Regions from separate parts of the Streptomyces sp. NPDC021080 genome, predicted to be linked through region 1. Evidence: riboswitches for the same ligand, from Rfam matches in the RefSeq annotation. Region 1 holds a riboswitch; each other region holds the start of a gene.

Evidence for each region. Region 1 has a riboswitch for cyclic di-AMP ahead of ACH4S8_RS00670 (peptidoglycan DD-metalloendopeptidase family protein). Riboswitches for the same ligand answer to the same signal wherever they lie in the genome.
Region 2: another riboswitch for cyclic di-AMP. It lies ahead of ACH4S8_RS28555 (NlpC/P60 family protein); the one in region 1 lies ahead of ACH4S8_RS00670 (peptidoglycan DD-metalloendopeptidase family protein).
Region 3: another riboswitch for cyclic di-AMP. It lies ahead of ACH4S8_RS07095 (NlpC/P60 family protein); the one in region 1 lies ahead of ACH4S8_RS00670 (peptidoglycan DD-metalloendopeptidase family protein).
Region 4: another riboswitch for cyclic di-AMP. It lies ahead of ACH4S8_RS24295 (M23 family metallopeptidase); the one in region 1 lies ahead of ACH4S8_RS00670 (peptidoglycan DD-metalloendopeptidase family protein).

Annotation. Positions count from the first base shown of each region.
Region 1 is NZ_JBIRQM010000001.1:150,455-152,647, forward strand. Features, by position in the region: gene ACH4S8_RS00665 (tyrosine-protein phosphatase) at 1-516, opposite strand, end outside; cyclic di-AMP (ydaO/yuaA leader) riboswitch at 1,172-1,329, shown strand; gene ACH4S8_RS00670 (peptidoglycan DD-metalloendopeptidase family protein) at 1,334-2,193, shown strand, end outside.
Region 2 is NZ_JBIRQM010000012.1:190,789-192,981, reverse strand. Features, by position in the region: gene pcrA (DNA helicase PcrA) at 1-126, opposite strand, end outside; cyclic di-AMP (ydaO/yuaA leader) riboswitch at 552-720, shown strand; gene ACH4S8_RS28555 (NlpC/P60 family protein) at 728-1,909, shown strand; gene ACH4S8_RS28550 (tellurite resistance/C4-dicarboxylate transporter family protein) at 2,046-2,193, shown strand, end outside.
Region 3 is NZ_JBIRQM010000002.1:691,163-693,355, reverse strand. Features, by position in the region: gene ACH4S8_RS07105 (alpha/beta hydrolase) at 1-169, shown strand, start outside; gene ACH4S8_RS07100 (hypothetical protein) at 180-404, opposite strand; cyclic di-AMP (ydaO/yuaA leader) riboswitch at 915-1,085, shown strand; gene ACH4S8_RS07095 (NlpC/P60 family protein) at 1,093-2,193, shown strand, end outside.
Region 4 is NZ_JBIRQM010000009.1:382,262-384,454, forward strand. Features, by position in the region: gene ACH4S8_RS24290 (PP2C family protein-serine/threonine phosphatase) at 1-816, shown strand, start outside; cyclic di-AMP (ydaO/yuaA leader) riboswitch at 1,120-1,276, shown strand; gene ACH4S8_RS24295 (M23 family metallopeptidase) at 1,288-2,193, shown strand, end outside.

The sequences.
Region 1 (2,193 bases):
GAGGGTGACCGCGATGGACAGCCCGGCGCGGTCCTTGCCCGCCGCGCAGTGCATCAGCGCGGGCACACTGTCCTCGGCCAGGGCGTGCAGCACCTGGGAGTGCTCGGCCGTGCGCTCCCTGATGATCGTGCGGTACGAGCCGATCATCCGGTCGGCGGCCTTGCCGTCGCCGAGGAGCGCCCGCAGCTGGTCGAGATCGCCGTCGCGCACCATCTTCCAGAACTCACTGCCGTCCGCCGGGTCGCTCAGCGGGAGGTTCACGTTCCGCACGCCGGGCAGTTCGACGTCCGGGCCCTCCAGCTTCTGGTCCGCGGCGTTGCGGAAGTCGAAGATCGTGTGGAGTCCCAGGGAGGACAGGAACGCGGCGTCCTCCTGCGTGGCGTGCGCGAGGTGGCCGCTGCGGAACAGATGCCCGTAGCGCACTCGCCGACCGTCCACGGTGGGCAGTCCGCCCACGTCGCGGAAGTTGCGCACTCCGCCGAGCTCGGGCTCGGTCGACGGGATCTGCTGCGTCACGGGGGCTCCTCTCGTTCGGCCGCCGGCGTCGCCGACCTGGACGTGGCGCCGCTCGTCGGCAGTTGTACCGGCTCGCGCTCTCGACGATACGACATGGGTTCCTGAGGCAATGAGTTGTCCACAGGCGCGGGTTCACCGGCCGGGGACGCCCTCGACGATGACGTTTCGGTGCCGCTTCATCGACCTTCGATATCGAACTGGTGTTCATATCGATCGAGGGGTCGGTCGCGCGCCCCGGTCGCGTCGACCGTGCGGGCGAATTGCATCGATATGGGGCATTGATGCGTGCCGTTTTGTGTGCCGTTCCGGGCGGAGGGCCGGATGTGTCGGTTATCCGCCCGTGTCGCATCTGGCTGTTCTGTCCGAATAAGCACCTTCATTACAACTGGCCCTGGAATAAGGCGTCCTGGTGCGAGTCGCGTGAGGAGCGTCATATTCGTGACGATGCGTTGCCGTCGCCACTTCTCAACCGGTCCGCTTTTCCGGGCGCGTTGGGAGGTCCGGAAGATCGTGGTTCCACGGAGGGTGACGGTGGATTCCGCATGGATCAAGAAGGGCGAGCGCACAGAAACCGGACTCGGTTGTCGACGCGCTCTCATGTCGCTTACGTTCTGCCTCAATCCGGACGGACGCCCAATCCTGCCGCCGCCCGGAATCCGCACACTCACCCGCACACGGCAGGAGCGGGGGACCCACAGGTTCCGTGCCTGGTCCGGTTCCCGGAACAGGCTTGGGGTACAGCCGCGCAGCAGCGTGGCCGGGCATCTCCAGCCCGCACCCGACAGCTCACCCCGCAGGCGACGGAGAGGAATTCGCCATGCCCGCAAAGGGTAAGCACCGCCGTCCCAAGTCCCTGCGTTTCAGCCGCTCGATCGCCGTGGCCGGAACCGGTGGCGCCGCACTCGCGCTGCCGCTGATGGGGGCCACGGGCGCCCACGCCGCGACCCAGGCCACCGCCGTCGCGCAGCACGCCGAGAAGGCCGCGACCGCCGCCCCCGCCGAGAAGGCCGCCCCGGCCGCCACGACGAAGACGTACGCGGTGAGGTCCGGCGACTACCTCTCGAAGATCGCCGAGGAGCAGAACGTCAGCGGCGGCTGGAAGAAGATCTACTCCGACAACCGCTCCGCCATCGGCGGCGACCCGTCGCTGATCCACCCCGGTCTGAAGCTCTCGCTCGGCAAGAAGGCCGCCCACGCCGCCCACGCCGCCCACGCGGCCACCCGGACGTCCACCGCGGCGAAGTCCGAGCAGGCGACCCCGGCCGCCGACACGGCCGCCCCCACCACCGCCCCCACCACTGCTTCCAGCAGCAGCTCCTCCGGGTACACCCTGCCGGTCGACAGCAGCACCGTCGGCACCGGTTACAAGGTGGCGGGCAGCATGTGGTCCAGCGGCTACCACACGGGTGTCGACTTCGTGGTCCCGACCGGCACCACGATCAAGTCCATCGCCGCGGGCACCGTCGTCTCCGCGGGCTGGGGCGGCGCCTACGGCAACCAGGTCGTCATCCAGCACGCCGACGGAAAGTACTCCCAGTACGCCCACATGTCGTCGCTGTCCGTCTCCGCGGGCCAGACCGTGACCGAGGGCCAGCAGATAGGTCTCTCCGGTGCGACCGGCAATGTGACCGGACCGCACCTGCACTTCGAGATCCGCACCACGCCGGACTACGGCTC
Region 2 (2,193 bases), on a different contig from region 1:
GCCGAACAGATCGTCCGGAACCTGCTCCGGTACGTGCTCGTCCTCGGGCGGTGGCGGGGGTTCGTCCTCGTGGGCCGCGGAGGGCTGGAGGGCCGCCAGGAAGCTGTCGTCAAAAAGGCTGCTCATCGCTCTCCGAGTCTAGGCCGCCCCACCGACAGCCCGCCGCCACCTCGAGAACTCGGCCCGAAGTCGTGACGAGGCGCCCGGCGGACACCAGGGGGACTACCGGCAGACACCAGGGACGCCCCCTGCCTCCGCCGACAGCCCACCCCGCAACAGTGCGCGACCGTACGGGCACCTGACGTGAGGGGGCCGACCGACCCGCGGGCGGGCCATGCACCCCGGCACCCTCGGCACCCCGGCACCCTCGGCCGCACCTGCCGCACCTGCCGCACCTGCCGCACCTGCCGCACCTGCCGCACCTGCCGCACCTGCCGCAATGGTCACGAAAACGTATCGGACGTATCGGGCATCAACCTTCACACGGGCCACACCGGTTGGCTAGCGTGCTCGAAGGCCGCTCGACCGCATCCGGCGAACACCGCCGGGCCGGGCGGCCTCCGCCGAGTCCGGTGCGCCGCGAGGCCCTGGAGCCGGGGACCCACCGATCTGGGGTGAATCGGTCCAACCGCCTTGTGGGGCACGGACCGTAGGGCAGCCTTCCGGAACCTCCCGCCCGAACCCGACAGCTAACTCGGTAGGCGGATGACGGAAGGAGTCGCCTCTCTTGGCGTCACATCGCAAGGCGCGTCCCACCGGTGCGCGCATCGCAGGCATACGGACCCCCGCCCTCGCCACCGCGGCCCTCACCTCCGTGGCCCTGCTCTCCCAGACCGCCAACGCCGCCCCCTCGGCCGAGCCCCGGCCCAGCATCGAAGAGGTCTCGAAGAAGGTCGACGGCCTCTACCACCAGGCCGAGACCGCCACCGACAAGTACAACGCGACCCGGGAGAAGACCGCCGAGCAGCGCAAGCGCGTCGACACCCTGCTCGACGACGTCGCACAGCGCACCGAGAAACTCAACACCGCGCGCGCGGAACTGGGATCGTTCGCCGCGGCGCAGTACCGCACCGGGGCCGCAGCGCCCGACACCGCGACCCTGCTGCTCGCGGACAACCCCCAGGACTACTTCGACCAGACTCAGCTGATGAGCCGTCTGACGACCCGCCAGAAGGCGGCCGTGGACGACTACATCACGGAGCAGGCCGCCACCGCCAAGAAGCGGACGGAGGCCACCGAGAGCCTGGAGTCGCTGACCGCGTCGCAGAAGGCGCTCAAGACGTCCAAGGCGGATGTGCAGCGCAAGCTCTCCGAGGCCCGTGACCTGCTCTCGAAGCTGAACTCCGAGGAAAAGGCGCGGCTGGCGGCGATCGAGAAGAAGAAGCAGGAACAGGCCGCGGTCAAGGCGGCGGAGCTGGCACGGCAGCAGGCCGCCGCCGAGAAGACCGCGCAGGCGCAGTCGTCGTCGGACGGCACCGCCGACTCGACCACCGGGTCGCCGGCCGGGTCGTCGGCCGGGTCGTCGTCGGGATCGACGCCCGCGGGCTCCTCGTCGAAGGCGGCCGAGGCGCTCGCGTTCGCCCGCGCGCAGATCGGCAAGCCGTACGTCTGGGGCGCCACCGGCCCGGACTCCTACGACTGCTCGGGACTGACCCAGGCCGCCTGGAAGGCCGCGGGCGTCAGCCTCCCGCGCGTCACCTACGACCAGGTGAACGCCGGCACGACGGTCTCCCTCGCCGACGCCCGGCCCGGCGACCTGGTCTTCTTCTACGACGACATCAGCCACGTCGGCATCTACATCGGCGACGGCATGATGATCCACGCGCCGAAGCCGGGAGCGTACGTCCGCGAGGAGTCGATCTACTACGACGGCACCTCGGCGATCCACAGCGTGGTGCGCCCGGCGTAGCCCGGGACGTAAAAGCCCCTCTCGCGGGGCACGCGCGCGGGGATCCGCGGATCCTCTCGCGCGTGCCCCGCGTTTTCGCCCCCGCCCGAGCGTGCCCCACCCGCAAACCGTCGCGGAGGTCCCTAGCATCGGGCGCATGCCAGACACACCGGACATGCCGGACGCCATCCCGCTTCGCGCCTGGTGGACCGGGTGGGCACCCGCCGCCGGGGCCGCCGTCATGGCCACCGGCATCCTCTCGATCGGGCTGCACCTGACCGGCCACGAGACCCTCTCCCGGATCG
Region 3 (2,193 bases), on a different contig from region 1:
CTCCGCGAGCGCCGTACGGGTCGCGGGCGGTGACCACGCGATGCTCCGGCGCGCGCGGACCTGGCATCGGGCCACGGGAGAGGCGGTCGCCGATCTGGTGACCCGGATCGCCGCCGGACTCGACCCGCTCCCCGCCGAACGGCCGGGCGGGGAGCCCGGCGTTCTCTAGCGCCGCGGTATCAGGGAGTGTCGAGCCGGTCGTCGGGGTCCGGAGTGGGGGAGAAGGGGCGCCGGGAGCCGGACGTCGGCCGGGCGGCGGACGTGGGAAGCGGGGCGCCCGTCGACGGATCCCAGCTCAGGATCCACTCGAAGTCGCGTTGCAGCCGACGGGCTTCGCTGCGCACGAGCGTCGGTATGTCGCCGCGTTCGGAGATCAGTTGGGCATAGATCGGCGCATCGTGCACGTGGGGATCCTCGACTCGCTCTGGTGGTCTGACGTGCCTCGACGGTACGGCCGGGGCGTGGCCGCAGCGGTCATCCGGCCAGCTCGGCCAGAACCGGTCAAGGTGTGACAGGCGGGCGCCGTCCATGTCGAACGACATGTCAGGGAACGCCAGTTCTGTGCACACTTCCGACACATCCGCGACGGCCGGGTGTCCGACCGGCGGGTCGGGGCGAACCGGGACGGGCCGGGACCGTCGGTGCGGACGGGAATCGGGACGGAACGCATCGCACCACCGGACGGGATTCGGAACCGGGCCCGGACGGGGAATCGGTGCCGGATCGCCCCAACGCGCGTGCTCAGCCGCCTTTTCGAGCACGGCGTGTGTCCTCGCCGTCGCGCTGCGGGGTGGTGCGACGAAGGTCACGAAAATGTATCGGACATCTGGGACGTGGATCTTCACATCGGGTGCACAACATGGCTAAGTTGGCGACCGGGTCGCCCGATTCCCTCCGGCGGAGTTCGCCGGGCGGTGCGCCCTCCGCCGAGTCCTGCTGTCCGCGCGGCAGCGGGAGCCGGGGACCCACCGAACCTGGGGTGAATCGACCAACTGTCTTACGGGGCAGGGGTCGTAGGGCATACCTTCCGGAATCGTCCGCCCGAACCCGACAGCTAACCCGGTAGGCGGACGACGGAAGGAGCACCACTCCATGGCGCCGGAACGCACCCCGCCCAGCGGCGAAGAAGTCGCCCGACGGCTCTCGTCCCTCTACGACCAGGCGGAGCTCGCCACCGGTAACTTCAACGGGACCCGCGCCTCGGCGAATCTCAGTCGCGGGCCGGGCCGACGGGGTTCCGGCCGGGGAGGCGGGAGTTCCGAACCTGCCCAGGAAGACCTGATGCGGCAGTGGTTCGACGGGGCGCGGTCCCGTTACGGACCCTCGGCCCCGGCCGCGCTTCCGGCCGACCGGCTGCCGGACCGCGGCGGCGCAGGCGCCCGTCCGAAGGAGGGCGCGCGAGGTTCCAAGGGGTCCTCGGACCTTCCGACGGTGTACGAGCTGGAGCAGATCATCCGGCCCGTCGCCGAGCTGACCGCGGCCCCGATGCGGGAGCTGACCGCAGGACCCGCTTCGGAATCCGCCGCGCGCCCCGCCCTGGAACTGACCGCGGGTCCGGGGGCCGAGGCCATGACCGGTGGCGCCCCGGCGGTGCCGGGAGCCGGGACGGCGGTCCGCGCGGCACTTCCGGCGGGGGCCGCCTCGGCCGCCCCGTCGCAGAAGTCCCCGCTGCACGACAGGAAGCAGACGGCCCGCCGCAAGATCGCCGCCGCGCAGGAGCTGATGTCGCGGCACGCGGCACGGCAGAGCATGCCCGTCGCGCAGGCGCCGACGGTGGAGTACCGGCCGGCGCAGGAACCCCGGCTCCCGTCCTTCGCGCCGACTGCCCCGTCCGCCGCGTTCCCGCCGGCTTCTCAGGCGCCCGCGTTCCCGCCGGCGCCCCAGCGCACGGCGTACGAACAGGCGCCCCAGCCGACCGCGTTCCAGACGGGCTCGATGCCCCAGGTCTTCGAGACGGGGTCGATGCCCCAGGTCTTCGAGACGGGGTCCATGCCCCGCGCGTACCAGTCGGCGCCCCCGCCGACCGCGTTCCAGCAGGCGCCCCAGCCGACCGCGTTCGAGACGGGCTCGATGCCGCAGGTCTTCGAGACGGGGTCGATGCCCCAGGTCTTCGAGACGGGGTCCATGCCCCGTGCGTACGAACCGGCGCCCCCGGCCGCGGAGTACAAGTCGGTGCTCCTGCCCCTCTCGTAC
Region 4 (2,193 bases), on a different contig from region 1:
ACCGTGGTGACCGCCGCCGTCCTCGCCGTCCTCATCAACCTCGTGGTCCGGCGCGGCGACGAACGGCTCGCCTCCGTCCGGGAGATCGCCGAGTACGCGCAGCGCGCCGTGCTGCCCGAGCCCGAGGCGCGGATCGCCGGGCTCGAGGTCGCGGCCCGCTACGAGGCGGCGCAGGAGGACGCGTTCATCGGCGGCGACCTGTACGCCGTGCAGGACTCCCCGCACGGCGTACGGCTGGTCGTCGGGGACGTACGGGGGAAGGGGATGGCCGCGGTGGCCGCCGTCGCGACGGCGGTCGGCGCGTTCCGGGAGGCGGCCGAACAGGAAGCGGGCCTGGAGGCCGTCGCCGGGCGCCTGGACCGGGCACTGACCCGGCCGGGCACCCGGCGCGACAGCGTCGAGGCGGTCGAGGGATTCACCACCGCCGTACTCGCCGAGATCCCGCACGGCGAGGAGGTCGTACGCGTCGTCAACCGCGGCCATCCGCCACCCCTGCTGCTGCGCCCCGACGGCACACTCGTCACCCTCTCCGCCGAGGCCTTCGCGCTGCCCCTCGGGATGGGCGAGCTGGGGACCTGGCCCGCGCCGACCGTGCGGGACCGCTTCCCGCGGGGAGCGACGCTGCTCCTGCACACCGACGGGCTGTCCGAGGCCCGCGACGCACGGGGGGAGTTCTTCGATCCGGCCGCCTGGCTGGCCGGGCGGGTCTTCCCCGGCCCCGACGCGCTGCTGACCGCGCTGTCCGAGGCGGTCCGCCGGCACACGGGCGGGGCGCTGACGGACGACATGGCGCTGCTCGCCGTCCGCCGCTCGTGACGGGTGTCGCCCGGCGGATTTCCGCGCGGTCCGGAAGGTTTCCCGCCCACCGTGCGACGGCCTTTTCGGGCTCGGTCACGAACGGTGATCGGACTGTGCCCCTCCGCATATCGACTGACATACCGTCAAGGAATCCTGTGTAGACGGCATGAGGTCAACTCGCCCGTTTTTCATCGGTCATGACCTCAAAGTCCAGACCGGAAGCCGTTAAAGATCAGTCAGAACGGCTTGGAATTCGGTGCCCGGGTCTATTAACGTTCGATAACGCAGCGCGGTCGTTACAGCCGTCACAAGAGGTGGCTCCGTGCGCACGCGCCGAATCCCGCAAGGGAACCGGGGACCCACCTCGTGGGGTGAATCGAGCGTAATCCGCCGTGGAGGCACGGTGGCAGTACGCCCGTAGGAGACCTTCCTGCTCCGAACCCGTCAGCTAACCCGGTAGGCGGCAAGGAAGGAAAGGAGTGCGCCCACGTGGCGTCCAACCGGCCCGCTCAGCCAACCTCGTTCGCGCCGAACGACACGCACACCTTCGGCTACGGCAAGGACGAGGAACCCTGGGAGGAGTGGAATCCCACCGCGGATTCCGTCGCTCCCGTCCGCGGCCGGCACCGCACGGGCAAGCAGCGCGGCGGAGGACTCGCCCGCAGCTCAACGGTTCTCGGCGTCGGTGTCATAGCCGCCGTCGGCGGGGGCGGCATCGCCAGCGCGGCTCCGGGCAAGGCGCCCGTCTCGATCTCGCTGCCCGACCTGTCGTCGGTCACCGCGTCGGCCAAGGCCCTGATATCGGACAGCGGATCCAGCACTCCCAAGGGCTCCACGACTCCGCTCACCAGCGCCGGTCTGACCAGCGCCGACACGGCCCACGGTGCCACCGACGCCGGCGAGGCGCTGCGCGACCGCATCATGCAGCAGGCCAAGTCGCAGCAGACCCGGGCCGACACCGCCACGCAGCAGGCCGCCCAGAACGCCGCCGCGAAGAAGGCCGTCGAAACCGCCGCCAAGCAGCAGGACGCGGCGGAGGCCAAGGCCGCCGCCGCGAAGCAGAAGGCGGAGGAGGAGGCCAAGGCGAAGGCCGAGAAGGAGCGCCTCGCCGAACTCGCCAAGAGCTACTCGCTGCCGACCTCCTCGTACACCCTGACCTCGCGCTTCGGTGAGGCCGGCTCGATGTGGTCCTCCGGCTACCACACCGGACTCGACTTCGCGGCGCCCACCGGCACGCTCATCAAGGCGATCCACAGCGGCACCGTCACCGAGGCCGGCTGGGCGGGCGCGTACGGCTACCGCACGATCCTCACCCTCGACGACGGTACGGAGCTCTGGTTCTGCCACCAGTCGTCGCTCAACGTCACCGTCGGCCAGAAGGTCGCCACGGGCGAT